DNA from 2 places in the Pseudomonas fjordensis genome. Region 2 is predicted to be linked to the other one. Evidence: riboswitches for the same ligand, from Rfam matches in the RefSeq annotation. Region 2 holds a riboswitch; the other holds the start of a gene.
What was found. Region 2 has a riboswitch for fluoride ahead of crcB (fluoride efflux transporter CrcB). Riboswitches for the same ligand answer to the same signal wherever they lie in the genome.
Positions count from the first base shown of each region.

Region 1: another riboswitch for fluoride. It lies ahead of ACWHXD_RS24375 (voltage-gated chloride channel family protein); the one in region 2 lies ahead of crcB (fluoride efflux transporter CrcB).

Region 1 is NZ_OZ336860.1:5,336,802-5,352,892, forward strand. It holds gene ACWHXD_RS24335 (MerR family transcriptional regulator) at 1-194, opposite strand, end outside; gene ACWHXD_RS24340 (arsenic resistance protein) at 288-1,250, shown strand; partial or broken gene ACWHXD_RS24345 (transposase domain-containing protein) at 1,289-1,510, opposite strand; gene ltrA (group II intron reverse transcriptase/maturase) at 1,615-3,276, opposite strand; partial or broken gene tnpC (IS66 family transposase) at 3,855-5,162, opposite strand; gene tnpB (IS66 family insertion sequence element accessory protein TnpB) at 5,224-5,559, opposite strand; gene tnpA (IS66-like element accessory protein TnpA) at 5,556-5,888, opposite strand; gene ACWHXD_RS24370 (DUF190 domain-containing protein) at 6,082-6,405, shown strand; fluoride riboswitch at 6,501-6,573, shown strand; gene ACWHXD_RS24375 (voltage-gated chloride channel family protein) at 6,654-8,000, shown strand; gene ACWHXD_RS24380 (hypothetical protein) at 7,997-8,362, shown strand; gene ACWHXD_RS24385 (DUF190 domain-containing protein) at 8,446-8,769, shown strand; gene ACWHXD_RS24390 (hypothetical protein) at 8,812-9,078, shown strand; gene ACWHXD_RS24395 (hypothetical protein) at 9,182-9,523, shown strand; partial or broken gene ACWHXD_RS24400 (phosphopyruvate hydratase) at 9,597-9,758, shown strand; gene istB (IS21-like element helper ATPase IstB) at 9,823-10,563, opposite strand; gene istA (IS21 family transposase) at 10,560-12,080, opposite strand; gene tnpA (IS66-like element accessory protein TnpA) at 12,361-12,693, shown strand; gene tnpB (IS66 family insertion sequence element accessory protein TnpB) at 12,690-13,025, shown strand; gene tnpC (IS66 family transposase) at 13,107-14,663, shown strand; gene istA (IS21 family transposase) at 14,649-15,542, opposite strand; gene ACWHXD_RS24435 (hypothetical protein) at 15,782-16,045, opposite strand.
Region 2 is NZ_OZ336860.1:3,836,483-3,852,573, reverse strand. It holds gene ACWHXD_RS17150 (hypothetical protein) at 58-399, opposite strand; gene ACWHXD_RS17145 (hypothetical protein) at 494-760, opposite strand; gene ACWHXD_RS17140 (DUF190 domain-containing protein) at 802-1,125, opposite strand; gene ACWHXD_RS17135 (hypothetical protein) at 1,206-1,571, opposite strand; gene ACWHXD_RS17130 (voltage-gated chloride channel family protein) at 1,568-2,914, opposite strand; fluoride riboswitch at 2,994-3,066, opposite strand; gene ACWHXD_RS17125 (DUF190 domain-containing protein) at 3,163-3,486, opposite strand; gene crcB (fluoride efflux transporter CrcB) at 3,497-3,880, opposite strand; fluoride riboswitch at 4,019-4,079, opposite strand; partial or broken gene ACWHXD_RS17115 (sodium-independent anion transporter) at 4,143-4,312, shown strand; partial or broken gene ACWHXD_RS17110 (Y-family DNA polymerase) at 4,510-5,679, shown strand; gene ACWHXD_RS17105 (hypothetical protein) at 5,683-5,892, opposite strand; gene ACWHXD_RS17100 (hypothetical protein) at 6,357-6,554, shown strand; gene ACWHXD_RS17095 (hypothetical protein) at 6,861-7,601, shown strand; gene ACWHXD_RS17090 (hypothetical protein) at 7,735-8,004, shown strand; gene ACWHXD_RS17085 (TonB-dependent receptor family protein) at 8,140-10,257, shown strand; gene ACWHXD_RS17080 (sigma-54-dependent Fis family transcriptional regulator) at 10,259-12,076, opposite strand; gene ACWHXD_RS17075 (ABC transporter ATP-binding protein) at 12,429-13,523, shown strand; gene ACWHXD_RS17070 (ABC transporter ATP-binding protein) at 13,523-14,620, shown strand; gene ACWHXD_RS17065 (carbohydrate ABC transporter permease) at 14,617-15,483, shown strand; gene ACWHXD_RS17060 (carbohydrate ABC transporter permease) at 15,494-16,091, shown strand, end outside.

The DNA of each region.
Region 1 (16,091 bases), 1.5 Mb from region 2:
CGGATATCGTCGAGTGGAAAGCCCAGTTCACGATTCTGCCTGATGAAGATGAGTCGTGACCGATGCTTTTCGGTATAGATTCGATGCCGCCCTGTCGACCGTAGGGCCGGAGGGAGAAGGCCTATTTTCTCGTAGTAGCGAATCGTTTCAATGTGGCAACCCGTTGATTTCGACAGCGCTCCGATTCCTGACATCCAAACTCCCCAAGCATTTTCTTGAACCTGTAGTAGCTACAGATATTAACCTGCTCAATCGAAAAATGATTTCACGCGTTTTAAGGGCATTCCGTGGACAGAGAACAGCTAGAGAAGAACCAGATTCCCGTTTACTTCGTCGCGGTCATTGTCGCGGCTATCGGGGGCCTGCTCGCACCTGATGCCTCTCAAGCGTTAGGTGCGTTGGTGACACCAGCCATCGCTGTGCTGATGTACGCCATGTTTCTGCAGATCCCATTCTTGGATCTTCGCAAAGGGCTTGCAAACAAGCGTTTCATGACCGCGCTGCTGACCGCCAATTTCGTCGCCATCCCCCTGTTGGTTTGGGCGTTGACGATGGGCCTAGCCGACCACCCGGCGATTTTGGTGGGCGCACTATTGGTCTTGCTGACGCCTTGTATCGATTATGTTGTTGTGTTTACCCATATCGGTAAGGGCGACTCCAAACTGACTCTGGCGGCAACACCATTACTACTCGTGCTTCAGCTTGTGCTACTACCCCTCTATCTAGCCTTCATGGTGAGTGATGACTCGGCGGTGGTTATATCGGTCGGCCCATTTGTTGAGGCCTTCGTAGTGCTGATCGCTTTACCCTTGGTCTTGGCAGTAGCAACAGCTGCCGGGGCAAAGGGGTCACGCATCGTTGAGGGCTGGAACAATGTATGGGCTTGGATGCCTGTGCCAGCTATGGCGGCTGTATTGGTCGTAGTGATCGGCTCTCAGATTTCAACGGTGGTCAGAGACATGGACAAGCTGCTGCCTGTTATTCCCGTCTACATTGGTTTCATGCTCTTGGCACCCGTGGTGGGTGCGCTGGTGGCTCGGGCGTTTAAGTTACCGGCTAGCACGGCAAGATCTGTCGCTTTCAGCAGTTCGACACGAAACTCATTGGTAGTTCTACCATTGGCATTGGCCTTGCCCGAGGAAATCAGAGGGCTCGCTGCGGCAGCAGTGATTACTCAAACGCTGATTGAGTTGGTCAGCGAACTAATTTACATCCGAGCAATTCCTGCTTTGGTGTGGCGCAAAATGTAGATGCCAGGGAAGACATAAGCACAAAACACCCTGCGCGATTAAACAGGTGCCCACCTGTGCGGCAGCAGCTTGTTAATCTCACTCGCGCGCCGCGTCGGCAGGCGCGTGAGAACATCCTTTAGATAGGCGTACGGATCATGGCCATTCAGCCGCGCTGACTGGATCAAGCTCATGATCGCCGCAGCCCGTTTTCCGCTGCGTAGCGACCCGGCGAAGAGCCAGTTCTTGCGCCCAAGAGCCCATGGCCGGATCTGGTTGTCGGGTAGTCAGACGCGGTTGCCCGCGTCCAACCCCCTAAGAACCGTGCATGCGAGTTTCCCAGCACACGGCTCAAGCCTCTGCTAAGGCGCCATTGGGCACCCGGTTATACATCGTCGACATTGGCAAATTGCACATCTCGTGGGCAACGCAGGTGGTAAATCTCAAGATTAGCCGCAGCGTCCGTCCCGCCATGACCTAGCTTCACAATATGGCGACTGTGCCACGGTGTGTCTTTGGTCACCGGCTTGAAGCAGGCGCAGCACCTGCCGCCCTGTTGCACCCATACCCGATACAGCTTGGCTCGACCTTTAACGGAAGTGAGCATCTTCTTGCCCCAGCGGGACTCGAAGTACTCATCCCATGCAGGGTCGTGAGGGTTGGCAGCAGCCTTAATCTTGATATGTCGCACAATCGGTGTGTCTGAGGCGTCTACTAGCGTGTACTGACGCTTCCGACCATCGGCGGATTTTTCAGTACACGAGAACACCCAACGGCGCGCCCCTTGTACTTTGAAATACCGATCCTTCACCCATCGGCGTGTCTTGCGAGGGTGGCGACGTACCGCCCATCGCCAGAGCATTTCCCACACTGCGCTGTCCACCTGGTTGAAGACCTTCTTGGCGACGACATGACTGTGATAGTTCGCCCAGCCCCGTAGAACCGGGTTGAGCAAACCTATCAAGTTAGCCTGTCGTATCGTTTTGTTGGTCTTGATCAACTCTCGCAGCTTGGCAAGTAGAGCCCCGATGTTCGCCTTGGACGGCTTGATCAGGAGCTTGCCGTTGTACTTGCGCAGGTTCCATCCGAGGAAGTCGAACCCGTCCCCTATGTGCGTTATCTTGGTTTTTTCCGGAGAGAGGACAAGTCCACGCTCTGCCAGAAATTCAACCACGGCGGGCCTGACTTCATTCTCCAGCCATTCTTTCGAACAACCAGTGATGATGAAATCATCTGCATAACGCACCACGCGCATTTTTCGGGCTGTCCACTTCGCGTTGGGAAATCTCTTCGCCAGCATCGCTTCCAACCCATCCAGCGTCATGTTCGCCAACCCCGGGGATATGATGCCTCCCTGCGGGGTTCCGGCGTGGCTGGGGAATAGCTGCTTTTGGTAGACATAACCAGCCCGGAGCCATTTCTGCAAAATCGCCTTGTCCATGGGAATGTTGGCGATCAACCAGTCATGGCTGATATTGTCGAAACAGCCTTGAATGTCGCCCTCTAACACCCATTCCGCGTTTGCTTTTCGTGACAGCACACCAAAGCACTGTGCGACGGCATCCGCAGTTGAGCGTTCCGGCCTGAACCCATAAGAGTTCGGGTCGCCGGTAGTTTCCGCTATCGGTTCCAGAGCCAGCAGATGAAGCGCCTGCATGGCCCGGCATTTCATCGCGGGAATTCCAAGAGGTCTCGTTTTGCCGTTTTTCTTCGGAATAAGCACTCTCCGAAGCGGGAGCGGCGAGTAACCTCGCCGCGTCAACGACTCTATCGCGCCGAGCTTGGCCCTAGGCGTATTCCAAGTAACCTTGTCCACGCCGGGGGTATTTTTGCCTTTGTTTTCAGACACCCGTTTCACAGCAAATGCCTTGCCACTGAACGAGTGAGTCAGCAGCCATTGCAGGGCTTTCACCTTGTTATGTCTGCCATCTTGTACAGCCTTCACAATACGCGCTTGCAGCCCTCTGACACGACGTTGTACGGCGATCCAATCGATGCTGTCCCACGACGTGCCGGAAGGTGCACACGCCAATGCTGCTGCGTTCATTTGCTCTCCTTCCGTTGAAAGGGTTCTACCTACTCTCGTGTGAAGAGAGACCATGAGGACGTCTGCCCGCTTTCGCGTGAAGTGATGTTTCAACCTCTATCCAACCCATTACAGGACGGCGTTCGCTTTTTCCTCGTTCCTTCGCCCGCACCGCCATGGGCAATTTTTACAAACGGCTTTCCCTGACGGGAGCGATACGGGATTTCCACGTTCCGCTTACTGAAGTGCGTCGGGTTAGGTGCCTGCTATCGACCGGGAGGCATGTGGGTCACGAATGCGTAGTAGAAAGACGCAGTTCCCACCTCCATTACCATTTTGGTTCGAGCGTGTAAGCCATTTCCGCTCGCTTAATTTAACGATCGTTGCGCAGATTCACGTGTGTTCACCATACCAACTATCTAGCACTTGTCCGGCCATGGCTGCCAGAAGGGTACGCCTCTCACGATTGGTACCCCGCACCTTGCGGCGCCTCGTAACATTGTCGAAGGCGCTCTTGATTCAGCCTTCTAGATTCACCCGGTGACACGGGTGGTTCCCACCAAGGGGGAACAACTTCATTAAGCGACTTCGTGTCGCACCTCCGCCCAATTATTATCAATGGGAACCGCCCCGTCATCGAGGTAGCGCGACAGCGCTGCCCAGCGTTTAAGGCTGTAATCGAGCGCTCTGCTGATGGCCGAACCTTCGGGCACAAGATCACGCTGCGCGTTCATCCAGGCATGCAGCCTATCCTTCACCGGTACGGCTTTTTCTTGCCGTATTCGGCGCCGTAAATCCGGCTCCAGGTCTCTGACTTCTCTTTCGATTTCGTACAACAACTGGATATAGCGCAGGGCTTGCTCGGCGAGCGTGCTTTTATTCGTAGCGTGCAGTTCAAAGAACTTGCGCCGTGCATGGGCCATGCAGCCGATCTCGGTCACGCCGAGTTCAAAGCTGGCCTTGTAGCCGCCAAAATCGTCGCAGACCAACTTGCCATTCCAGTCCTGAAGGAAGTCGCGAGCATGCTCTCCGGCGCGACTGGGGCTGAAGTCATAAACCACCGCTGCCACATCCGAGAACTGGCTGGTAGCGTAGGACCACACATAGGAGCGGTGGGTTTTCTTTGTTCCCGGCATGAGCATCTGCACCGGTGTTTCATCTGCGTGGATGATTTGTTGCCCAAGCACTACTTCGCGCAGCGCATCGACCAGCGGCTGCAACTGAACTCCGGTCACGCCAACCCATTGAGCCAAGGTTGAACGTGGAATCGCCAAGCCCGCTCGACCTAAGATCGATTCCTGACGGTAAAGCGGCAGATGGTCAGCAAACTTGGCGATCATGACGTGTGCGAGCAGGCCCGAAGTCGGGATGCCCTTATCAATGACCTGCGGCGGAACCGGTGCCTGGATCAGCGTTTCGCAGTTATCGCAGACCCACTTGCCACGGACATGGCGTTCGACGGTGAACACGCCGGGCGTGTAGTCCAGCTTCTCGCTAACGTCCTCACCGATGCGCTTCAGGGCGCAGCCGCATGGGCGGTGAGTGTTGTCCGGTTCGTGATGGATCAACGTTCGCGGAAATTCTGCCGGCAATGCCGTGCGCTTGGGCCTTAGCTTTTCCTCGGTCGCCTCTGGTGCTATTTGCAACGCCTGAAGCTCGGCCTCAATCGCCGCGATATCAGTATCGATCAGGTCATCTAGCAGGCTGGCCTGTTCAGGATTCATCTGCTCGCTGCGCTTGGCAAACTTCAAACGCTTGAGCTGGGCGATCTCGTGGGTCTGTTTCTCAATGACTGTTTGATCACGGTTGATTTTCTTGCCCATAGTGTCGACTTGCGAGAGCAACTGCGCTGCGAGGACGCGCAGTTGATTGGGAGACAGTTGGTCGAGATTGGGCGAAGAAGTCATACGCCGGACTTTGCCAGAGCGGGCGTTTCGCGACGATAGACCGATAGGCTAATGGCTGCCGTTAAAGCAGTGTGATCGAGCCTCCAGAACCTGCGCGTTGCCATGGCAGCCCCAGCAACAACGTTTGAAGTTGCTCGGCATCCAGTTCCATCTCAGGACCATGGCGGATGCCAGGCCAGTGGAACTTGCCTTGGTTTAACCGGCGCGCCGCCAGCCATATTCCGAAGCCGTCATGCACCAGCACTTTCATGCGATTGGCGCGGCGGTTGGCGAACAGATAAGCGCAGTGCGGCTGCGCCGCACCGAACACCGCGATCACCTTGGCTAGCGCCGTTTCGGTGCCTGCGCGCATGGCCATCGGTTCGGTGGCGAGCCAGATGGAGTCGATGTGAATCATCGCAGAATATCTCGAAGAAAAGTCGCGCAGGCGGCAGCACTTTCAGTGGGCCAGTCCACTTTGATGATGGCGCGCGGGTGCTGTATTTCAACGCAGATATTCGATGATGCTGGATGGGAGTTCGCCCCCGCCAGCGGCATGGCTAACGGAATAAATGCAGGTGGGTGTGCCGGAATTTTCTGCGTTTGCAGCCGAATCCATTTGTGGACGAGGTTTGCGTTGAGGCTATGGCCGAGCGCGACGCTGGCAATCGAAGCGCCTGGTTGGGCGCACTCTTGAATGATCTGGGCTTTGAAGGATTTGGAATAGGAACGGCGTGTTGGCTGCATGAAATACCCGCTTGAAAGGCTAGAATTTGGGCAATTGCATGAACTTGACCAGCCATTTGCATTCGACTTGACCAGTCGTTTGCATCCGACTTGACCAGTGCGCATGATGCCAGTGTGAATCCTGCCCGGGTGGCAATGACGGCTGCCGGGCTTCTGTCCTATCAAATAATCAGCACGCGCTTAGGAGAGGAACATGAAAGGTTTTCTGGTCACTTTCTTTACTCAACAGAATCGTCGCTATCAGGGAAAGATGCTCGGCGACTGGATCGTTGATTTGGCGAAAGAAATGGGACTGCGGGGTGCGACTCTGTCCACAGGTATCGAAGGCTTTGGGCATACCGGCCGGCTGCATTCCTCGCATTTTTTTGAACTAGCGGATCAGCCTACCGAAATTCGTATGGCCATTACCGAGGACGAATCTGTGCAGTTATTCAAGCGATTGGAGCTTGAAGATATCTCGTTATTTTACATAAAAACCCCAGTTGAGATGGGCTTCGCCGGAACAGAAGTCACCTAGTCTGGCCTGCTTTCATAAGCGGTGACTCGAAGACGCCTACGCTTGCCTCGTGCTCCGAAACACGATTTTACATTTTGGACAGAGCTCGCTAAGATCGGCTCATTGGAGATGGCATTCCTCCATTAACCAACCGCTGTGCCCGTAGCAGCTGATGATGCCTACAGAAACCTGATCAACCAGGTCTGTAGGCGTTCGCGCCCAGAATCCCCTTTTTGGTCAGGCCCACTTACATTTTTGTGGCTGGCCAAATGTCTAAATTTCGACGACCTGAACAACTCGACTTACTGCCCTATATTGCGAAATGGCTTGCGCTTGCTGGTCTTGTAGCTCTTTTGGCAGGCTCTGCCTCTGCGTTATTCCTCCTTTCTTTGGATCATGCCACCCAGTGGCGAGAAGCCCATCCCTGGGTGCTCTGGCTCCTGCCAGTTGCTGGCTTTGCCGTGGGACTTGCGTATCACCTGATAGGCAAACCAGTTGATGCCGGAAACAACCTGATCATCGATGAGATCCACGATCCTAAAAAGACTATTCCCTTGCGCATGGTGCCGATGGTGCTAATCGGAACCGTGGTTTCCCACCTCTTCGGTGCATCTGTGGGACGTGAGGGAACGGCGGTGCAGATGGGCGGCGCTCTTGCGGATCAATTGACGCATGTCTTTCGGCTACGCCGCGAAGATCGCCGGGTGATTCTCATGGCCGGTATCAGTGCTGGCTTTGCGTCCGTCTTCGGCACCCCTCTTGCCGGGGCTTTGTTCGGACTTGAAGTGTTGGCCATCGGACGCATGCGTTACGACGCGCTTTTCCCTTGCGTGGTTGCGGCAATCGTTGCTGACCAGGTGGGGAAAGCCTGGGGAGTGGTTCATACGCATTACGTCATTGGCGAAGTGGTTCCCGTGCAGCTCTGGAGCGTCATGGCTGTGGTCGCCGCTGGGATTATCTTCGGCCTCACTGGCCTGCTATTCGCGACGACCACCCATAAGCTAGGGGCTTTCGTTAAACGACTTATCTCCTATTCGCCATTACGACCATTCGCCGGCGGCCTTCTGATCGCAGTGGCAGTGTGGGCGCTTGGTAGCAACCATTACACCGATGTCGATAAGTACATCGGACTGGGGATTCCGAGCATCGTCCAATCCTTTCAAATGCCAATGGCTCCTTGGGACTGGCTTGGAAAGATGTTGTTCACCGTTGTCTCCCTGGGGACTGGATTCAAGGGCGGCGAAGTCACTCCGCTGTTTTACATTGGAGCCACCTTGGGGAACGCGCTAGCGCCCCTCTTACATCTTCCCTTCGGCATGCTGGCTGGTATCGGTTTTGTCGCTGTCTTCGCTGGTGCAGCTAATACGCCACTGGCAACCATTGTCATGGCCATGGAGCTCTTCGGGCCTGAAATTGCTCCGCTTGCAGCCATTGCCTGTATCGCAAGTTACCTCGTATCCGGGCATACCGGGATCTATCACGCCCAGCGCGTCGGTCACAGCAAGCATCACCGTCCTCTGCCGAAGGAAATCCGGCTCTCCGATATCAAGCAATTTCATGCTCAAAGTGAATCCGCCAGCGAGCGCAAAGTGACTTTTATTGGGGAAGAGAAATGACCGAACATCGCCAAGATCGCCTGACAGCTTTGCAGCTCTATTTCCCTGGCGCTAGTCGGGCTCGAGTTACAAATTTCTGGCATCACCTGAGTGCGCCCGCACTTGCCCAACACCTTCTTAAAGTCGCGCAGAAAGCCAAGATTGATCAGGTCATGCTCAAACCGATTTCTGCGGGCTATTTGACGGGCCATCGCATTTCCCATCATCACCCGGAGCTTGGTGATATGCGTCATCCGCAGTGTCTGGAATTGCTGGATACAGAGGTCAAGCTGCGCACCTTCCTGCGCGACCACGCTGACGAGTTGCGCAAGGTGCGAGCAGTTCTTCTCTTATGCGAGTTACCGCTCAGTGAAGCCTTGTAATTCAGTTCGAAGAAACAGTTCGCAAATGAAGAGGCATAGCCGACTAACCGTTGGTCGCTCTCGCCACATTAGAGGATGTTGCCATGAATGGCTTTCAACTGACGTTTTTCACTGAACAGAGTACCAACTACCAGCATCTTCCACTCGGGGAGTGGCTGGTTGAGTTCGCCAAACGAGAGGGCATGTTGGGAGCGACGCTGGTGAGCGGTACGGAAGGCCTGGATCATTTAGGACATTTGCATACCGCGCATTTCCTCAGCGGTGCTGATCATCCGGTCACAGTGACGATATCCACTGATGAGCCCGGGTGCGAGAAGTTGCTGGAAGCATTGGCCAAGGAGGCGTTTTCGCTGAGCTTTATCAAATTGCCCATCGAGTACGGTCGAGTGGGCCAGGCGAAAAGCTGAAAACCACGGTTTGTTGGACAACCAGTAAAAAGGATAAACGCCATGTACCGAATTTATAACCTGCGTCCACAGCCAGCCCCCGTCAACTGGGCTCGTGACAACAGGCCGCTCCTCGTAGGACTGGTTTTTTGGGCGCTTTTTTTGGCGGGCATTGCAGGCAGCCAAAAGGTATCGAGCGAGGGTTGGTACATCGTCACCTCGCTCGAAGGCGCCTTGGTCACGATGCGCATGCCCAGTGAGAAATCCTGCAAGGCAGACGTGACCATCACCTGCGTACCTGGCTACGAGCTGAGAGCACAGCAACGTTGAACGTTACGAGCGCGATGGTGGTGGGCAATCCAAAGATGAGATTGCGAAATGGAACTCACCGACGTCGGCTCATCAAAACCACTTTAGAGAAATGGGATACCACATGAGCGCAGTGATGCTGAGCATCGTATTCGGGCTTGTGATGGGCAGGCTTTTTACAGGATCCGTCTATGAATTCGTCGCGCTTTTCATCGTAAGCATTGGAGTGTCGTTGCTGACGTTTCATCTGCTAGATCAAAGGCGGGCCATGCTACAAGCCCAGACTGCGTACTGCTGTTCTGTGATGGTTGCGTCAAACCAAATGCTGGAGCTTTTCCAGATGGCAAAGGGAGGGCAATTCATGCCCTTGGTGGGAGAGATTCCTGAGCTAATTATTGGAGGCTTCTTGGTTCCCGCAATTGCGGTGTCGGCAGTGCAGCTGTTCAGAATACTCATGGAGAGCTGACTTCCGAAATCGAGGCCTCTCGACTTATTCACATGGTTAATGACGTTCCCGAATCGTCCCTTGGAGAAAATCAATGAAAACGCAAATCCAGGCTATTCATGCACGTGAAATTCTCGATTCACGCGGTAACCCTACCGTTGAAGTCGACGTCACCTTGGAGTGCGGAACACTGGGCCGGGCTTCAGTCCCGTCCGGTGCCTCTACAGGCGCTCACGAAGCTGTTGAGTTGCGTGACCATTGTCAATGGCCATTAATTTTGACCCACTTTTGGCCAATAGAATTGACCCACTTGCTCACCGCTAACCGCCGGTTTTCTGCTTCAAACGATAGCTCTCACCTCCCAGCATAAAGATGTGTGAATGGTGGATCACGCGGTCGATGATGGGCACGGCCACGTTGTCGTCATGGAAGAACTCGCCCCAGCTGGTGAAGTCCTTGTTGGTGGTCAGGATGACCGAGCGGTACTCGTACAGGTTGTTGATTAACTGGAACAGGTTGTACCGGGCTTGGCGCGTCATCGGCAGGTAGCCCAGCTCATCGATGATCAGCACGTCGTATTTGCTCAGCTGATTAAGGCGCTTCTTCAGCTCGCCCTTCATTTCCGCCAGCTCCAGATCCTCGACCAACGCCAGAGCCGTGCGGAACAGCACCTTGTAGCCCGCCTGAACCGCCTTGTGGCCAATCCCAATGGCCAAGTGGGTCTTGCCCACACCCGGTGGTCCGATGAACACCAGGTTGTCGCGGTTGTCGATAAAGCTGAAGTCCAGCAAGGTGCTGACCTGGCGCTTGGTGATGGTGGTCTGGTGCCGGTAATCGAAGGCCTCCAGATGCTTCTCCGAGGGGAACTGCGCCTGCTTGAGGTTGCGGCTTACGCGGCTACTGGAGCGGGCGTTAAGCTCATGCTCGACCAGTGACTGGGCGAAGCTCAGGTAGGACAGTTCATTGGCTTCGGCTCTGGCCAGCAGGGTGGCCAGCTCACCCGCGGTCGCGCTGAGGCGCAGGCTTCGGTACTGCGCGATAGTGCTGTCGAGCAGGCTCATTGGGTCACCCCGTGGCCAGTCGACTGGCCAATGCGGGCATAAGCGTTCAGGTCGGCGTGACTAACCTGGCTACCGGCCTCTGGCGCATAGTCATGGTCGCCGATGATCCGGCCCCGCGCCTTGGCTTGCTGCCATGCTTCGAGGTAGCGCTTGAGCCCGGTGGCGGTCAGTTCACTGCGCTCGCACAACTCGCCGAGCAACGCCGTATCAACCGGCGCATGGGCCATGAGCAGGTCGCGTGCAGCAACCAGCTGATCCTTGTAGATACGCGGCGAAGTACGCTTGAGCAGTTGGCACAGGGTTGCCCCAAGGGCATCGGGCAGGATCGAGTCGATGCCGCGCTCCAGGTCGGTAATGCGCTGGGCATGGTCTCGGTAATGGTTGTTGTTCTTGATCATCCGGCCCTTGGCCTTGCACAGGTCATGGGTGGCTATGAGTTCACCGCTCTCCAGGTCATGGATCAGCAACTGGTTGTCCTGTGCGCTGACACCGACACGGGCTTGCTGCCAGGCCATGGGTACCGAGTACTTGTTGGCCTGCCATGAGATCAAGCCGGTCTTGTCGACCTTGCGGGTCTCCCTTGTCGGCGCCACGTGCAGCAGGTTCTGCGGGACGAGATAGGGCTTGAGCTGACTACGCTCCAGTGCCTCGAAATGCGCTCTTGGATGCTGCCCCGTCGTGCCGTGCACGCGTGCGTTGGCGACAGTCTCGAGCCAATCATTCAGGTGCTGTCGGACGGCGGCCTCGTCCTGGAAGTGCTCGCCGTAGAAGCAGTCACGCTTGACGTACTTGACCCCGGCCTCCACCTTGCCCTTGCTCTCCGGGTCATAGCCCTCGCAGGCATGGATGCGGTACCCGACGGTAGTCGCATACTGGTGGAAGCGCTGGTTCAGCGTCAGCTCACGGTACTGCTCGTTGATCACCACCATCTTGGTCTGATCGTAGATGCACTCCTCGGTGACGCCGCCGAAGTAGCGGAAGGCCTCGTCGTGCATCTGGATAAACCGTTCGGTATCCAGCGGCCGGAAGTTCAGACCGACATACATCAGCCGTGAACAGGACAGCACAAACACCACAAAATGAACGACACGCTCCAGGCCGCCAATCATGACGCCTCGCAGCTCACCGGGGTCGACCTGACACTGCACGCCAGGCACTGACTCAACGACCGGCTCGTAATAGCGCAACTGGCCACTGGCAACCTGCTGCTTGAGCGCTTGCACATAGCGGCGAATGCTCCGGTCTGACACCGCCAGCTCGGTGGTGCGCTCCCTCAGGCGACGGGCCAGCTTGACTGCGCTCAGGGCTGGAAACTGACCCAACTGATTAATCAGATAATCGCGGTGCTCGTCGAGCACCTTGGTGCGTGAAGGGTCAGCAATGGTAGCGCTGATCTGCATCTCATCCAGGTGGAGATACTTGCGTACGGTGTTCCGGGAAATCCCCAGCTCACGACTGATGGCACGGACCGACAGGCCTCGGCCCTGGTCATACAACCCCTTGATCTTGTGAATCACAACCCACTCCTTCAATGATCTGTCCCCGGCCTGTGCATAAGGCGGGTGACGCTACATGGTCGGTGGCCAATGCCACTATGGGTGGGTCAAAATTGTTGGCCAGAGGTGGGTCAGTTTAATTGGCCATTAACACTTAGGGTACGTTCGAGTGATTCGACTGTTTAGCTCATCAACCCAGTGTAACCGGCCAGCAAACACACCTTTCTGACCCCACCGCCAAAGGCGATGGTGTCCACCTATTTAAGTGGACACCACTTCTAGCCTTTTAAGAGGGTCTTTCATGCAGCCACAACGCCGTTCCTATTCCAGGTCGTTCAAGGCCCAAGTCATTCAAGAGTGCGCCCAACCTGGGGCCTCGATTGCCAACGTTGCGCTGAGCCACAGCCTCAACGCGAACCTCGTCCACAAGTGGATTCGGCTGCAAACGCAGAAAAGCATGGCGCTGCATCCCGCTTTTGTTTCACTGCCCATGCCACTCGCCAGCACTGAGTCGCAATCGGCATCATCGACTATCAGCGTTGAGATCCAGCATCCGCGCGGCACCGTTAAAGTGAACTGGCCAACTGAAAGTGCTGCTGCCTGTGCAACCTTTCTTCGAGACCTGTTGCGATGATTCGTATCGACGCCATCTGGCTCGCCACTGAGCCCATGGACATGCGCGCCGGCACTGACACAGCGCTGGCGCGGGTGGTGGCCGTGTTCGGTGCGGCGCAGCCGCACTGTGCTTATCTGTTTGCCAACCGCCGCGCCAATCGCATGAAAGTGCTGGTGCACGATGGGTTGGGCATCTGGCTGGCGGCGCGCCGACTGCATCAAGGCAAATTTTTCTGGCCGGGATCTCGGCACGGCTCGCAGATGGAATTGGGTGCCGAACAACTGCATGCCCTGGTGCTGGGTTTACCTTGGCAAAGAGTTGGGCAAAACAGTGCGATTACCCTGATGTAATCACTGCCATGGCCAGCGTCGCCGTGCAATTGTCCGATGAGCCTATCGTCAGTGTTGGCCTGTTCTGACAAAATCGGCGGCATGACTTTGCTTCCTGATTTCGACCAATTAAACCCTGAACAACTGCGCGCTATCGCCGCGCAGCTGATGCAGCGTGTCGAGACTCTCGATCAAAAAGTCGAGTCCATGGACAAGCAGATCCATCACTACAAAACGGTCAACGACAAGCTGACCCACGAGATCGCACAGCTCAAGCGTTTCAAGTTTGCCAAGCGCAGCGAGCAGCTAAATCCGTATCAAACCAGCCTGCTCGATGACGTGATCGATGCCGATATCGCGGCCATCGAAGCCGAGCTTGAGACGTTGCAACCCGCTCCAGCCCCGACCGTGGCTCGGCAAAAACCTAAACGCACCGCCTTGCCGCCCGAGTTTCCACGCACGCCCATCCATCACGAACCGGACAACACTCACTGCCAATGCGGCTGCGCCCTCAAGCGTATCGGCGAGGATGTCAGCGAGAAACTCGACTACACGCCCGGCGTGTTCACGGTTGAACAACACATCCGTGGCAAGTGGGTCTGTGAGGACTGCGAGACCCTGATCCAGGCACCTGTTCCTGCGCAGGTCATCGATAAAGGCATCCCCACAGCAGGTTTGCTGGCTCAAGTGATGATCGCCAAATACGGTGATCATTTGCCACTGTACCGTCAGGAAAAGATCTTTGGCCGGGCCGGCCTCGCCATCCCGCGCTCGACCTTGGCGCAGTGGGTCGGCACTTGCGGTGTGCAACTGCAACCACTGGTTGATGCTCTGCGCGAAGTGGTGCTTGGACACAACGTGGTGCACGCCGATGAAACGCCGGTACAGGTGCTCATGCCTGGCTCGAAGAAAACCCATCGGGCCTACGTCTGGGCCTATGCAACCACCGCGTCTGCCGATATCCGCGCAGTGGTGTACGACTTCAGCCCCAGCCGCTCGGGCGAACATGCACGCAACTTCCTGCAAGACTGGAAGGGCAAGCTGGTCTGCGATGATTTTGGTGGTTACAAAGCCAGTTTTGCACTCGGTGTCACTGAAATCGGCTGCATGGCCCATGCGCGGCGTAAGTTCTTCGACCTGCACGCCACGAACAAAAGCACGCTCGCCGAGCAAGCTCTGCGCTATATCCAGTTGCTGTACGAAATCGAAAGTGAAATCCGCGATTTGGAGCCCGATGTACGGCGACGAATACGACAAGAAAAAGCCGTCCCCGTGATGAACATGCTGCACACTTGGATGATCGCCCAGCGCGAGCTGGTACACGAGGGTGTGGCCATCGCCAAGGCCCTGGATTACAGCCTGAAACGCTGGACGGCGTTGTCACGTTATCTGGATGACGGCGCGGTGCCTATTGATAACAACCACATCGAGCAGCAAATCCGGCCATGGGCGCTCGGACGCAAGAACTGGCTCTTTGCAGGGTCGTTACGCAGCGGACAACGCGCGGCTGCGCTGATGAGTTTGATCCAATCGGCCAAGCTTAACGGGCATGATCCGTATGCTTATCTCAAGGATGTGCTGATGCGGCTGCCGACGCAGCGCGCCAGTGAGATCGCCGAGTTGTTGCCGCATAACTGGCTGCCGTTACGCAACCTGTAATGCCCGTTCGCTTACAACCCAGTAGCTGATTTTCTCGTTGAGCTCTTCTAAGGAAAAAAAGGTGCTCGCTCTCAGCCTTGCGAGAACGAATCTTTGTACCAGTTGAACAGCAATCTCACCTAGCGACTTGTCTTGCGGTTTACGCGGTCTGGCGGGGTAAATTTGAAATCCGTAGTGCTCAGAAAACTCGGCGTAGGCACGATTTAGGGTCACCACATCTCTCGTGTTTTTCGTCACTGCTGACTTCAAATTATCAGGCACAACGAACCGTGGAACCCCGTCGAAGAACTCCAGGGCCAGAATGTTGCATCTGAGCCAGTCTGGGATCGTTTGACTTCTCACGGCGGTGGCAAAAATGTATCCCGAGGCACCTAGCGTTGCCACGAACACCTGAGCTTGGCTGATTGCTCCAGTATCCGGGTTGGTCACAGGCATTGTCCTGCCACAAAAGTCCACGAAGCACTTGTCTCCGGGGAGGTGAGTCTGTCGCATGCTCAGCTTTTGCCTATTGACCCATTCACGATAAATCCGTGTGAACTGAGCATAAGACACGCCTTCTGGCTCGCTTGTACGAAACTCTTGCCATAGGAGTTCCAAGGTGATGTCAGGAAGTTTTAGCTGTTCATGGATGGCAGGCCATGACGGGTAAGCCTTCCTTTGAGATGAGACTTTTGGCTGGGTATGCAGACGCTCCGCCAGCGCTTTGTCGTCAAGGTGCTTCAGTTCTTCCCAGCTTTGTCCACACTGTGCCAACTGATCCCGAATGGTGCGAACAGTGTTATGGGACACTTTGGCTAATAGGCCAATAGCCCTATTCGACAGCTTGGGGTCGCTCGTAAGGCGTAGCACCTCGCGCTGCGTACTTATTGGCAGCCTCATATGTTCTCCTCGCGACAGGTGTGTGAACACCTCACAGGTCGCGCCGTGTGAAAATTGCAGACAAACGGAATGTGATCGACTTGACGCCGAACGCGAGGGAACACAGAATGACGGCGCGTAGGGCTGAAACCTAACACCATCAAAAAAGCCTAGGGCTCCACCCCTGGGCTTTTTTGTGCTCCAAATCCACCGGCTAGCTCCTATCCTGATCTCATTGTGATACTCCTCATATGCTTAGTTCATACGGCCTGCTGCCGTGCGCAGCGCTGCGTAGCAATCCACCAAGCGACCTCTTTGGACAGAGCAAAGAACCCCCGACGATTAGGCACTTCAAATAGCGGCACCTCAATTGTCCCTCGCTGTTTAGCTTTACGAAACGCGTCGTACGATGTGTAACCCAACTCTCTCCACAGCGCGCTGCCACCCACCATCAGGCCATATCGCTGTTTGAGGTCGAGCTCTAATTCGAATGACAGAAATTGGATTTCAAGGGGCTCGCGCATCGCACTTAATGTCCGGTTTGGTCACAGTTGATAGTAATAAACCGCC
Region 2 (16,091 bases):
ACGATTCGGGAACGTCATTAACCATGTGAAACCGTTGAGAGGCCTCTATGTCGGACGTCAGCTCTCCATGAGTATCCTGAACAGCTGCACTGCCGACACCGCAATTGCGGGAACCAAGAAGCCTCCAATAATTAGTTCAGGAATCTCTCCCACCAAGGGTATGAACTGCCCTCCCTTTGCCATCTGGAAAAGCTCCATCATTTGGTTTGAAGCAACCATTACAGAGCAGCAATACGCCGTTTGGGCTTGTAGCCTGGCGCGCCTTTGATTTAGCAGATAAAAGGTCAGCAAGGACACTCCAACGCTTACGATGAAAAGCGCGGCGAACTCATAGACAGATCCTGTGAAAAACCTGCCCATCACAAGCCCGAATACGATGCTCAGCGTCACTGCGCTCATGTGGTCTCCCAATTCTCTAAAATGATTTTGATGAGCCGACGTCGGTGAGCTCCATTTCGCGATCTCATCTTTGGATTGCCAACCGCCATCGCGCTCAATGTTGCTGTGCTCTCAGCTCGTAGCCCGGTACGCAGGTCTGGGCTACGTCGGCCTTGCAGGACTTCTCACTGGGCATACGCATCGTGACCAATGCGCCTTCGAGCGAGGTGACGATGTACCACCCCTCGCTCGAGACCTTTTGACTGCCTGCGATGCCGGCCAGAAAAAGTGACCAGAAAACCAGTCCTACGAGAAGCGTCTTGTTGTCACGAGCCCAGTTAGCAGGGGCTGGCTGTGGACGTAGGTTATAAACTCGGTACATGGCGTTATCCTTTTTATTGGTTGTCCAACAAGGTGCGTTTTTTAGTTTTTCGCCTGGCCCACTCGACCGTATTCGATGGGCAATTTGATATAGCTCAGTGAAAACGACTCCTTGGCCAATGCCTCCAGCAACCTGTCGCACCCAATTTCATCAGTGGATATAGTCACCGTGACGGGATGATCGGCACCGCTGAGGGAATGCGCCGTATGCAAATGCCCCAAATGATCTAGCCCCTCCGTACCGCTCACCAACGTCGCACCCAACGCGCCCTCTCGCTTGGCGAACTCGACCAACCACTCTCCCAGTGGAAGGTGCTGGTAGTTGGTACTCTGTTCGGTGAAAAACGTCAGCTGAAAGCCGTTCATAGCTACATCCTCTAATGTGGCGAGTGACCGACGCTTCGGTCGGCCTTACTTCTTCATTTCCGAGCTGTTTTCAAACTGAATTACGACGCGTTAGTGAGCGGTAACTCACATAAGAGAAGAACTGCTCGCACCTTGCGTAACTCGTCAGCGTGGTCGCGCAGGAATGCGCGCAGCTTGTCCTCTGTATCTAGCAATTCCAGACACTGGGGATGACGCATATCGCCAAGCTCCGGGTGATGATGGGAGATGCGATGGCCTGGCAAATAACCTGCAGAAATCGTCTTGAGCATGACCTGCTCAATTTTTGCTTTTTGAGCAACTTTAAGGAGGTGCTGGGCTAGTGCAGGTGCGCTTAGGTGGTGCCAGAAGCTGGTCACGCGAGCCCGGCTAGCGCCAGGAAAATAGAGTTGCAAAGCTGTCAGGCGATCTTGGTGATGTTCAATCATTTCTCTTCCCCCACAAGAGTCACTTTCCGCTCGCTGGCGGATTCACTTTGAGCATGAAATTGCTTGAAATCAGAGAGCCGGATTTCCTCCGGAAGAGGACGGTGATGCTTGCTGTGGCCGACGCGCTGGGCGTGATAGATCCCGGTGTGTCCGGATACGAGGTAACTTGCGATACAGGCAATGGCTGCAAGCGGAGCAATTTCGGGCCCGAAGAGCTCCATGGCCATAACGATGGTTGCCAGTGGCGTATTAGCTGCACCGGCAAAGACGGCGACAAAGCCGATACCAGCCAGCATGCCGAAGGGAAGGTGCAAGAGGGGAGCCAGCGCATTCCCCAAGGTGGCACCGATGTAAAACAGCGGTGTCACTTCACCGCCTTTGAATCCAGTGCCCAAGGAGACAACGGTGAACACCATCTTTCCAAGCCAATCCCAAGGGGCCATTGGCATTTGAAAGGATTGGACGATGCTCGGAATGCCTAGCCCGATGTACTTATCAACGTCGATGTAATGGTTACTACCGAGCGCCCACACTGCGACTGCGATCAGCAGGCCGCCGGCAAAGGGTCTTAATGGTGAATAGGTGATAAGCCGCTTAACGAAGGCTCCGAGCTTGTGGGTCGCTGTCGCGAATAGCAGGCCGGTAAGGCCAAAGACAATCCCAGCTACCACCACAGCCATGACACTCCACAGCTGCACCGGAACCACTTCGCCAATGACGTAATGCGTGTGAACCACGCCCCAGGCTTGCCCCACCTGGTCAGCAACGATTGCCGCAACCACGCAAGGGAAAAGCGCGTCGTAACGCATACGTCCAATGGCCAATACTTCAAGTCCGAATAAAGCCCCGGCAAGAGGGGTGCCGAAGACGGACGCAAAGCCAGCACTAATACCGGCCATGAGAATCACCCGACGGTCTTCGCGGCGCAGACGGAAGACATGCGTCAGTTGATCGGCAAGGGCACCGCCCATTTGCACCGCCGTCCCCTCACGTCCCACAGATGCACCAAAAAGGTGGGAAACCACGGTTCCGATCAGCACCATCGGTACCATGCGCAAAGGCACGATCTTCTTAGGATCATGGATCTCATCGATGATCAGGTTGTTTCCGGCATCAACGGGTTTGCCTATCAAGTGATATGCAAGTCCCACAGCAAAGCCGGCCACTGGCAGGAGCCAGATCACCCAGGGATGGGTTTCTCGCCACTGGGTGGCATGATCCAAAGAAAGGAGGAATAACGCAGAAGCAGAGCCTGCCAAAAGAGCTACAAGACCAGCAAGCGCAAGCCATTTCGCTATATAGGGCAGTAAGTCGAGTTGTTCAGGTCGTCGAAATTTAGACATTTGGCCAGCCACAAAAAAGTAAGTGGGCCTGACCAAAAAGGGAATCTGAGCGCGAACGCCTACAGACCTGATTGATCAGGTTTCTGTAGGCATCATCAGCTGCTACGGGCGCAGCGGTTGGTTAATGGAGGAATGCCATCTCCAATCCGTCGATCTTAGCTAGCTCCGCTCAAAATGTAAAATCATGTTACGGAAACAACAAGCACAGGAAGATCTCTTGAAGCCTAGCTTGGTAAAAGGATGCCGGACTAGGTGGTTTTTTTGCCGACGAAGCCCATTTCAATTGGAGTCTTTATGTAAAACACCGAGATTTCCTCAAGCTCCAATCGTACGAACAACCGTTCAGATTCGTCCTCGGTGATAGCCATGCGAATCTCGGTAGGCTGATCCGCCAGTTCAAAAAAATGGGAGGAGTGCAGCCGACCGGTATGCCCAAAACCCTCGATACCCGTAGATAGGGTCGCACCACGTAGTCCCATTTCTTTCGCCAAATCAACGATCCAGTCGCCGAGCATCTTGCCCTGATAACGACGGTTCTGTTGGGTAAAGAAAATCACCAGGAAACCTTTCATTTTCATCTCCTCAGCGCGTACCGATAATTTGATAGGACAGAAGCCCGGCAGCCGTCATCGTCAGCGAGCCCACGACGTGTAATGAAATTGAGCCGAACGCCCAGAGCAATCTGCCTTCCTGGATCAGGGCAACTGTTTCTGCCGAAAACGTAGAAAAGGTGGTGAGCCCTCCACAGAAACCCGTGATGATCAGCAGGCGCCACTCAGGGCTCAGAGTCGGGGATGCGGCCAAAAACGCGATTGCTAAGCCGATGATGTAGCCCCCGATCATGTTTGCAATCACAGTGCCTGGGGGAATCGTGGGGAACAATGCGTTTAGCTTCATACCCAATAGCCAGCGCAACCAGGCACCGAGTGACGCGCCAACGGCGATAACCAAAAGTGATTTCAGCATGGTGGGCTCACCTCGTCAGACCTAGGCCAAATAGGTAACAGGTAAGCACAAAAAAAGAGAGGCGACTGGGGTCGTAGGATCATAATCCTGTCCTAGCTCAGGGACAGGGAGCGGATACACCTACGCACCCTGTCCAGGGTTCACGTAGGCATCATCAGCACTAGGCGGTTAAAGGAGGAATGCCATCTCCTGAAATCATCGTATATCAGCCCCCTCAGAAGTATCAAGGCATACCAAACTTGAATTCAAGGAATACATCGGGGATATCGCGGCGGTGGCGGCTCTCGACAAGGTGGTGCTCAGACTCCGTCGTGTATGTGCGCGGTCGACATCATTGGCATGAACCAAGCGACCTCCATGCTGGTGGATCGGTTCGGCGTCCATGACAAACCTGACGTCATCGATACTCTGATGCGTGATATCGAGGCCTGACTTCGACGAATAACTCTCGATGTGCGCCTCCAGGACGGACGCCACGAGCGTCAAACTATCTATGCCGAATTGCCTTCGTCTGTGTGAATCAAAAGGCTTATTTGATCCCGCTGAATCGCCAAAACCATAAAAAATGTTAGTGGTGTATTTTCAATATAAATCAATATGTTATCTTCCGCTAACTGTTAGTGTCATTCAGATCAAACGATGGCTGCGTCATTGCCCGCAGCTACGACGCCAAGCCGTTTATCAAGATGGGCGAGCCGTATTTTCTAATCAAACACAAGCTGAAGCAACACGGCATCATTCCCTTCTCGTCTAACTACGCGCTCTATGGCGACATGAGCGAGCGAGTGATGACTCTGATCGAATCGATGGTTCCTGCCGTTGAAATTTACAGTATCGATGAGGCATTTGCTGACCTATCGGGTATTCCCGGGCTGGATGCTTTGGGTCGTCAAATCAGGGAGCGGGTGCTGCGCTGCACTGGCATTCCAGTGGGAGTTGGAATAGCGAGCACCAAGACCTTGGCCAAGCTGGCCAACCACACGGCAAAGCGATTGCAAGCTCAAACCGGTGGTGTAGTGAACATCACCGATCCGGTCAAGCGCGATTGGGTCCTGCGTAATACTGACGTCTGCGAAGTGTGGGGCGTAGGCCGCAAAATGAAGCTCCACCTCGACGCCATGGGCATAAAGTCAGCGATGGACCTGGCCAGGGCAGATCCTCGGACGCTCCGTAAGAAATTCAGCGTGGTGATCGAAAAGACGGCGCGGGAGCTGGCCGGCACATCGTGTCTGGAACTTGACGAGCCCGACCCGCCCAAGCAAGAAATATGCTGCAGCCGGATGTTCGGCAAACGGCTGACCGATCTGCCGCCGATCAAGGAGGCGGTGGCCACCTACATGATGCGCGCCTCAGAAAAGCTTCGCGCCCAAAACTCACTTTGTAAAAAGGTCCGCGTCTGCATCCGCACAGGCATGTTCAACCCCGAGGAGGCGAAGTATGCCAACGGCGTGGTGGTCGATATGCCGTACCCCACCGATGACGTGCGCCTGCTCACGAAAGCCGCCGTCGATGCGCTCGACAGGATTTTCCGGCCGGGTTTCAAATACAGCAAGGCCGAGGTAATGCTGCTCAACCTGTGCCAGCCAGGCGAATACACCGATGATCTTTTTGCAATATCGCAGCCGACCGAGGCAACCCAGGTCATGACGGTTCTTGATCAGATCAATGAACGCTGGGGAAGGGGAACGCTTCGATCTGCCAGCGTACCTACCAACCCTGACTGGGGTATGCGTCGAGAGATGATGAGCCAGAGCTATACCACTAAGCTGGACCAACTCTGGACGGTGGCCTGCAAGTAGCGCTCATTCCTCCGTCATAAGGACAGCCAGAGACATTTTGATGAATTCTTCATTGTGGCCGATTGTGAAAAGGGCGCCTCGCACATTGTCTGCCACCTCGGCGGAGCCACGTTGCTCAACCCAATTTGACAGCTCCAGGATGGACGCTTCGAGGGCAAGTTGGTTTTCGTAGAGTTTGGAAAGCAGGGAAGGGATTAGGTCTGAGTTCGGCATCGTTGTTCCTCCGTGGAGCGAACAGCGTAGCAGGCAAATTATTGAGTGGGGAGATCGTTCGGCAGGACGCCGGAGGAGGGGGAAATCATTTCCGCAACCCAATGCACGCCCCTTGATACATGCGGGCTGTAGGCTTGGTAAAAACTCTGAGTTGCGGAAAAGATAAATAGCTAAGGTGTTGATTATTATAGTTAACTCGGCAGTCTTGAAAACCGGCGGACGTTAATAGCGTCTCCAGGGTTCGAATCCCTGGTTTCCCGCCAAGATTTACACGAAAGCCTCGCGAAAGCGGGGCTTTTGCGTTTCTGGGGGTTGGGTGTGCTGATAATCAAACAAATGCTGTTTGTCGCATTCATACCTTTCAAAGACGAACCGCCATTCGTCTAACATCCGGCACTCTTCATCCGTTGCTACCTCTCAATCTTAAGCACGGATATCCCGAGCGATAAACGGAGAGAGCCAGCATGGAAATCAACGAAAAAGCCCCAGGCAACATTTCCCAGCAAGCGGTTACCCGGGGCACCGATAACGAGACAGGGCATGACCCTCGGCGCGATGAGGACAATGTCCCGCTGCCGCCGGACGACGAGGCACCGCTTGAGGAAGACATGTCGGATGTAGACGCGGCCGATTCCGTAGCAAGTGAACATCCCGACACCTGAAGGCGTTCAGGCAAACGAGCCCGGCCCTGTGCCGTAATGCGGTTGTAGGAGCGAGCTTGCTCGCGAAAAACGTCAACGATAACGCGTGTTTCTTGATTGAACGCGGCGCCTGTGAGTTTTTCGCGAGCAAGCTCGCTCCTACAGAGTGGGCGCTTGATGGCTCGGGTAGCGTGGTCTCGTTCACCTCGTTGCTGTAGTCCTATGCTGATCCGACCCGCACCGCTGCACTTTTTTGCATTTTGCTGATCTACCCCTGTCCCAGCCACCCGACTCCTGCGCGTGGCCCACAGATCAGACACGGTGCCGATGGATCGAACGTTAACTGTTTCCACCTCCCGATGGCCGCTGCTGCTTGTTGCGGTTTTCGCGCTCTGCGCAACAGGCTGCAGCCAACAACAGGGCCGCGATATCGCCAGGCAGTTCAGCGATGGCAAGCCCGATGAGTTCTTCCAGACCAGCGTCGACCGCATGGCCACCCTGGGCATGCGTGACAACCTGCAAAGCCTCTACTTGCTGATGAGCAAGCTCTACCTGCGCAACCCCAATCAGTGGCGTCAATCGGGCTACCCGGATGCGGTGACTGCCGCCCGGCAAATCCGCCAGGCCATCGAAAATCGCCAACCCTTGCCCGCACTGGGTGACCGGCGTGACCTGGCTGCCCTGAGCTATTCCCTGAGCCCCGACTTTCGCGGCGACCGCGTCGGCGCGTTCATCTATGCGATTGGCAGCATGCTCGTGACCGCCCACGGCGGGCGCACGCAGTTTTATGTGACCGACTCGATCAACCCGCAGTTTGTCAGCAATGCCGCGCGCAATATCGAAAAGGCCACCTGGTTGCTTAGCCAGCGTCAGGATGCCAATGGCGTGTTGCTGTTGTTTTCCAATGAAATATCGGAGGAGGGCAGTAACCTCAGTTTTGCCGTTGAGTTCGGCAAGATCGTCGCGCGTTTGGACCTGCTTACCCAAATCCTCGATGAGCGTTACCGACGTATCGGCCTCAATTACGCACAAAGCTTGTTGCTGATGAATTTCCTGCCGGTGCAATAAGGCCCATCGCATCGACCAATCGGTGCGGTGTTTCCCTTTCCGCTGTAGGAAGCGGCCTATCTTGCCTTTCGCGGCTTGAAACGCTTGCCTGCGGGCAATAGCCTCGGATTTTTCTTAAACACGAGGCCCTACCTTGGGTAAACGAAAAACGGTTTGGCCCACGGATCGCGAAATACGCTTGCGGTTTATCCTCTATGCGGTGATCGACGCCGCGACGGCCCAGGGCGTGTCTGCCGAGTTATTGCTGCCGGCGCATAAGTTATTGCGTGACTCGCCCACGGAGGCCCAATTGCGCGACACCTTGGGGGAGATTCTCGCCACTGACGAAATGTATGGCTTTCGCTTTGCGCCGGGGTCGGATGCAGATGATCTGCTGCGGGCATTGGCAACTACCGATGGCTAAACTGATTCATCCCTGTTTTTGATACGCCCCTGTCCGTCATTAAGGAGTGACTCGACGGGCGTGCCTGCCTTCCCATCACTGTTCGCGTGGTGGGCTTGGCCCGGCACGTTCCCGGATTCCAAGGACCTGCCCCCAATGCTGCTGCGCCACCCCCCGTTTATTTTTGCCGCCTTGACCCTCAGCTCGCTGGTACAGGCCGAAGGCCTGCAATTGGCGCCGGTTGAAGTCACCACGGCCGAGGCCAGCGCCGCAGAAATCGCCCAGGCGCAGCTCAAAAGCGTGCCCGGTGGCACTAATTACATCGATATGGACAGCGTGCAGCAGGGACGGGTCAGCAGCAACGAGGATGTCTTCAAATACCAGGCTGGTGTGTACGCCAAAGCGGCCAATAACGAAGGGGTGAAGGTGTCCATCCGTGGCTCGGGCCTGAACCGCGCCCCCGGTGCCCATGCCTCCGGCCTGTATGAAATGTTCGACGGCCTGCCGCTTACCGGCCCAGGGGGTACGCCTTATGAGCTGAAGGACCCGCTGTGGCAAAGCCGGGTAGAGGTGCTGCGTGGCGCCAACGGGTTCGATCAGGGCGCGTTGGCTTTGGGCGGTGCGGTCAATTACGTCACCCGCACCGGCTTGGATGCGCCCAAGCTGCAAGTGCGCTATGAGGTCGGCAGTCGCGGCTATGCTCAACGTGAAGTCAGTTCGGGGCAAGTGCTGGGGGACGCCGACTATTACATCAGCCTCACCGATTCGGCGTCCGACGGTTATCAGCACCAGAGCGCTGGTACCGGCAAGGGCATCGCCGCCAACTTTGGCTATCGCTTTAACCCGGACCTGGAAACGCGCTTCTACTTGCGTTATCGCGAAACCACCAACGATTCTCCCGGCAGGCTCACGCGTGACCAGATCAGCCATGATCCGCGTGCCGCCAACAGCCTTAATGCCGCCCGCGACTCAAAACGCCTGCAACCGGGCTCCACCTGGATCGCCAACAAAACCACCTTGCGCTTGGACGATAATTCACGGGTCGAGGTCGGACTGGCCTACCACGATTACCCCATGGACCTGCGCGAAGGCACCAACCGCCTCAAGGTCGCCTACACCGATATCAGCGGCACCCTGAATTACATCCGCCAGGACAGCCTGTTCGGCCATGCCAGCACCACCACCGTGGGCCTGCGTACCACCCAGGCGATGCCGAACAATGGCGCGTCGGAATACGTCCGCATCCCTGCGGGCAACACCGCCATTTATGCCCCGGGCACCAAGACCCGCGACTACAGCTATCTGGGCTCCGATACCGTGCTGCATGTAGGCAATGAGCTGGAACTGGTGGAGGATCTGTGGCTGACCACCGGCCTCGCCGCCATCTACACGCGCCGCGAAACCCAGGTCACGTATCCCGACGGCCAGGCGCCGATCAGTCAGCATGATTGGGATTACGCGCCGCGCATTGGCCTGCGTTACGACTTCACCCCGCAGCTGCAGATTTACGGCAACCTGAGCCGCTCGGTAGAGCCACCGCACGCATGGTCGATGATCTGGGGGTCGAACAAATATTTCGGCAAGGGCAGTGGGGCAGCCACGGGGTTACAGCGCGAAGGCGTGAAGCTGCGTAATCAGACCGCCACCACTCTGGAAATCGGCGGGCGCGGTGAAGCATGGCTCGGCCAGTGGGACCTGGCCCTCTACCGCTCCGAAGTGCGTCACGAATTGCTCTCCGTGGAAACCCAGGCCCAAACCGTCAACAGTAGCGCCATCATCGCCGAATCCAACGCCAGCCCCACCGTGCACCAGGGTGTGGAGCTGAGCCTGCTCAGCCCGCTGTGGGACGGCGGCCGCAGCGGTAAGCTCGACCTGCGCCAGGCCTACACCTTCAGCGACTTCCACTACCGCGATGACGACCGCTTCGGCGACAACACCTTGCCCGGCATTCCCAAGCACTACTACCAGGCGCAACTGCGCTACAGCCACCCGACGGGTTTCTACACCAGCCTCAACACCGAGCATGCATCACGGGTAGCGGTGGACTACGCCAATTCCTACTACGCGGCGGCCTACACCACCCTCGGCGCCACGTTCGGCTATGACGCGCCCAAGCAGGATTGGCAAGCCTGGGTCGACCTGCGCAACCTCACCAACCGCCGTTACGCCAACACCGTCACGCCGGGCTACGACGACAACGGCATGGACGCGGTGCGCTCTACCCCTGCGGATGGGCGGGGTATCTACACCGGCGTTTCCTGGAGCTGGCGTTAAATCAGCCTTCGTGTTGGCGCAGGCGCTTGTACAGTGTGTTGCGGCTCACCCCTAACTCCCGCGCCAGGTGGGAGATGTTCCCGCCCACGGCTTCCAGGCGCTGGTTCAGGTCAAGGCGTTCATCCAGGTGTTCGGGTTTGGACTGCGGCAGCGTCGCCTGCAAATCCACGAAGAAATCATCGGGCAGGTGCTCTGCGCGGATCGGCTGCTCTTCGGCCATTGCCAACGCCACCTGCAACACGCTGCTCACCTGGCGTAAATTCCCCGGCCACGGGTGTTGCTCAAATAGCCTCAGCACCTCGGCACTCAGCCCGGCCCATTGCGTCGGCTCGCGGTGTTGCTGCCACAGTTGCTGGAACAGCGCCTGCTTGTCGGTACGCTCGCGCAACGGCGGCAATTCCAGGGTCAGGCCGCCGATGCGGTAGTACAAGTCTTCGCGAAAGCGCCCAGCCTGCACCAGCTCGCGCAAGGCGCGGTTGGTCGCCGAGATGATGCGCAGATCCACCGGGAACACCTCGCTGCTGCCCACCGGTTGCACGCAGCGTTCTTGCAGCACCCGTAACAGGCGGGCCTGGGTCGGCAGCGGCATATCGCCGATCTCGTCGAGAAACAGCGTGCCCTTGTCCGCCTTGCGGATCAGGCCGATGCTGCCTTTCTGGTTGGCGCCGGTGAAGGCGCCTTTTTCGTAGCCGAACAGTTCCGATTCCACCAGCTCTGCGGGAATCGCCGCACAGTTCACTGCGATCAACGCCTGCCGGCTGCGGGAACTGGCCTGGTGCAGGGCTTTGACGAACACCTCTTTGCCCACGCCGGTCTCGCCGTGAATCAACAACGGAATGTCTTTTTCCAGCAGGCGCTCGGCCTGGCGCACGGCTTTTTCCACGCGCACATCGCCAAAATGCAGGGTCTGGAGGTTGATCGAGGTCGGTGCTGGCGGCGGCGGTTGGCTGAACACCCGGGCCTGCACCGGCATCTGCTTGGGCCGCTTCAACAGGCACTGAAACCTATTGCGTCCCGCCGCGTGCAAGGCGAAGGGCAGCCCTTCCGGTTGGTTGAGCAACTCCAGCAGCGAGACCTTGAACAGGCTGTCGATCATCACCCGCGACAGGCTGATGCCCAGCAGGTTATCTGCACGCCGATTGGCCGACAGCACCTGGCCGCTTTCATCAAAGATCAGCAGGCCGGCCCATTGGCTGTCGAGGTTGCTCAAGCCGGTGTTGAAGGTCAGTTGGAAGTGTTCGCCGCGAAACAGGTTGAGGATCAGCCGGTTTTCCACGGTCTGGCTCATCATCTTGACCATGCCCAGGGTGTGGGAGGGCGGCAGGTAGCTGTCGCTGGACACATCCAGCACGGCGATGATTTCGCGCTGGGCGTCGAAAATCGGCGCTGCGGAGCCGGTCATGAAGCGGTTGGCCTTGAGGAAGTGCTCATCGTGCTCAATATGCACGGCCTGGGCGCAGGCCAGCGCGGTGCCGATGGCATTGGTGCCGCTGGCGCGTTCCATCCAACTGGCGCCGGGGCTGAAGCCACGGGCCAGCGTGGGTTCGATAAACCGCTGGGTACCCCACGAGGTCAGCACCTGGCCCTGATTGTCGGCGAGCATGATCAGGCAGTTGGAATTGCTGAGAATGTTTTCGTAGTAGGGCAACACTTCCTGGTGGGTGGTCTGTACCAGGGAATGCTGGCTTTCCAGCAGTTGGCGAATGCCCTCGGCGGGCAGTTGGTCAAAGCTGGGGGCGCTCTGGTGGTCCAGGCCATAGGCGCGGCAACGGCGCCAGGATTCCTGGATAAGGGTGTCGTGGGTCAAGGGTTCGGCCATCGTGCGACCTTCATTTTTATTGTTATTGTTTTTGCATATCTAACTGAAGAAACCGATTCAAACTGTGGGAGCGGGCTTGCTCGCGAATGCGGTGTATCAGTCGACCGATGATTGACTGACCCACTGCATTCGCGAGCAAGCCCGCTCCCACATTTAGTCTGTGTTGGTTATGAGAGTGTTGTTCACAACTGTTCATTGTCAACCCCGGCAGTGTTCAGTTGTTCAGCCGGATTGTTCACTCCTGAACATCATGATTCACCCATTTCCTTACACATCAAGCGCTTGCGGTTTTGGCACGAAACTCGCTCTGACAATGGACCAGATTCATTCCAATAATAAAAAAGGTCGTGTCATGTCATTGACCCTGGAACATGTCTCCCGCGTTGTCGACGGCCAAACCTGGATCGACGACGCCAACCTGCGGTTCGAAGCCGGTTCTTTCAACGTCCTGCTCGGTCGCACCCTGTCCGGCAAGACCAGCCTGATGCGCCTGATGGCCGGCCTGGACAAGCCCGACAGCGGCCGTATCCTGATGAACGGCGTGGACGTCACGCAAAAGCCGGTGCGCCTGCGCAATGTGTCGATGGTCTACCAGCAGTTCATCAACTACCCGACCATGACCGTGTTCGAGAACATCGCCTCGCCGTTGCGCCAGGCCGGTGTGTCCAATGAGGTGATCCAGAGCAAGGTGCTGGAAACCGCCAAGATGCTGCGCATCGAGAAATTCCTGCAGCGCCACCCCCTGGAGCTGTCCGGTGGCCAGCAGCAACGCACCGCCATGGCCCGCGCCTTGGTGAAGGACGCCGAACTGATTTTGTTCGATGAACCGCTGGTCAACCTGGACTACAAACTGCGCGAAGAGCTGCGCCAGGAAATGCGCGAACTGTTTAAGGCGCGCCACACCATCGCCATTTATGCCACCACCGAGCCCAACGAAGCCCTGGCCTTGGGCGGCACCACCACCATTCTTCACGAGGGGCGGGTGATCCAGAGTGGCAAGGCCGCCGAGGTCTACCACCAGCCGCAAACCGTGCTCGCCGCTGAGCTGTTCTCCGAGCCGCCGATCAACCTGATGCCAGGGCGCATCAGCGGCAACGAAGTGAGCTTCGCCAATTTCGTGCATTTCCCACTCAATGTTGACCTGCGGCCCATCGGCGAAGGCGATTTCCGCTTTGGCGTGCGCCCCAGCCATATCAGCCTGGTGCCCAGCAACGATGATGACCTGGAGCTGGCGGTGACCGTGGAAGTCGCCGAGATCAGCGGCTCGGAAACCTTCCTGCATGTGCGCAGTGAGCATTTCCTGCTGGTGCTGCACCTGCCGGGGGTGCATGAGTACGATGTCGACGCGCCGATCCGCGTGTATATCCCCACCCACAAACTGTTTGTGTTCGATGGTCAGGGCCGCTTGGTCCAGGCCCCCGGGCGCCGTGTCGCGAGGGTTGCCTGATGGCCGAGATCCATTTGCGCAACCTGGCCCATAGCTACAGCCCTGCGCCCGCGGGGCCAGAAGACTACGCCATTCGGGAAATGAACCATGTGTGGGAGCAGGGCGGAGCCTATGCCTTGCTCGGGCCGTCAGGCTGCGGCAAGTCCACGCTGCTCAATATCATTTCCGGCCTGCTTAGCCCGTCCGAAGGTCAGGTACTGTTTGATACCCAGGTGGTCAACGAGCTCACCCCGGAGAAACGCAATATCGCCCAGGTGTTCCAGTTCCCGGTGGTGTACGACACCATGACGGTGTTCGACAACCTGGCGTTCCCGCTGCGCAACCAGGGCATGGCCGAGGCGAAAATCCATAGCAAGGTGCAGGAGATCGCCGAAGTCCTCGACCTGCAAAACCTGCTGAGCAAAAAAGCCCGCAACCTCACCGCCGACGAAAAACAGAAAGTTTCCATGGGCCGTGGCCTGGTACGCGATGACGTGTCGGCCATTCTCTTTGATGAGCCGCTGACGGTGATCGACCCGCACCTGAAGTGGAAACTGCGGCGCAAGCTCAAGCAGATCCATGAGCAGTTCAATATCACCATGGTCTATGTCACCCATGATCAACTGGAAGCCTCCACCTTCGCCGACAAGATCGCGGTGATGTATGGCGGGCAGATCGTGCAGTTCGGTACGCCGCGTGAATTGTTCGAGCGGCCCAGCCACACCTTTGTCGGTTATTTCATCGGTAGCCCTGGGATGAATCTGATCGAGGTGCAGGCCAAGTCTGGCGGTGTAGGGTTCGCCAATACCCTGTTGCCACTGTCCGAAGCGTTGCAGCAACGTCTCAACACCACTGACTACAAAAAACTCCAGGTTGGTATCCGCCCGGAATTTATCCACGTGTGGGACGAGCACAACCCTGACGCCCTGCAAGCCGACGTCGTCCATGTGGAAGACCTCGGCACCTACAAGATCATGACCCTCAACCTCGACGGCGCCACGCTCAAGGTGCGCCTGGCCGAGGACAAGCCGGTGCCGGAAGGCAAGGCCTCCATCAGTTTCCCCGCGCAATGGCTGATGCTCTACGCCGACGATTACCTGCTGGAGGTGGCGCCATGAACAAGGTGCAGAACAACAAGGCCTGGTGGCTGGTGTTGCCGGTGTTCCTGCTGGTGGCGTTCAGTGCGGTGATCCCGATGATGACGGTGGTCAACTATTCGGTGCAGGACATTTTCGATCAGTCCAGCCGCTATTTCGTCGGGGCCGACTGGTACAAGCAGGTGCTGCTCGACCCACGCCTGCACGATTCGCTGCTGCGCCAGTTCATCTACTCGGCCTGCGTGCTACTCATTGAGATCCCGTTGGGCATCGCCATCGCCCTGACCATGCCCACCAAGGGCCGCTGGTCCTCGCTGGTGCTGATCATCCTCGCCATTCCGTTGCTGATTCCGTGGAACGTGGTCGGCACCATCTGGCAGATTTTTGGCCGTGCCGACATCGGCCTGCTGGGCTCGACCCTCAACACCATGGGCATCAGCTACAACTACGCTGCCAACACCATGGACGCCTGGGTCACCGTGCTGGTCATGGATGTGTGGCACTGGACCTCATTGGTGGCGCTGCTGTGCTACTCAGGTTTAAGGGCCATTCCGGACGTGTACTACCAAGCTGCGCGGATTGATCGTGCATCGGCTTGGGCGGTGTTCCGACATATCCAGTTGCCGAAGATGAAAAGCGTGCTGCTGATCGCGGTGATGCTGCGGTTCATGGACAGCTTCATGATTTACACCGAACCCTTCGTGCTCACCGGCGGCGGGCCGGGTAACGCCACCACCTTCCTGAGTCAGACGCTTACCCAGATGGCCGTCGGCCAATTCGACCTGGGCCCGGCGGCGGCGTTTTCCCTGGTGTACTTCCTGATCATCCTGTTGGTGTCCTGGCTGTTCTACACCGCCATGACTCATTCCGACGCCAACCGCTGAGGCCGCCAACATGAGCAAACGCAAGCTGATTCCATTACTGATATACATCCTGTTCCTGCTGGTGCCGATCTACTGGCTGCTGAACATGTCCTTCAAGAGCAACACCGAAATCCTCGGCGGCCTGACCCTGTTTCCGCAGGATTTCACCCTGGCCAACTACAAGGTGATCTTCACCGACCCAAGCTGGTACACCGGTTACCTCAACTCGCTGTACTACGTGAGCCTGAACACGGTGATCTCCCTGAGCGTGGCGCTACCGGCAGCCTATGCGTTCTCGCGCTATCGTTTTCTGGGTGACAAGCACCTGTTCTTCTGGCTGCTCACCAACCGTATGGCGCCGCCGGCAGTGTTCCTGCTGCCGTTTTTCCAGCTGTATTCATCCATTGGCCTGTTCGATACGCACATCGCCGTGGCCTTGGCCCATTGCCTGTTCAACGTGCCGTTGGCGGTGTGGATCCTGGAAGGCTTCATGTCCGGTGTACCCAAGGAAATCGACGAAACCGCCTACATCGACGGCTATAGTTTTCCTAAGTTTTTCGTGAAGATTTTTATCCCGCTGATTGGCTCCGGTATCGGCGTTACGGCGTTTTTCTGCTTTATGTTTTCCT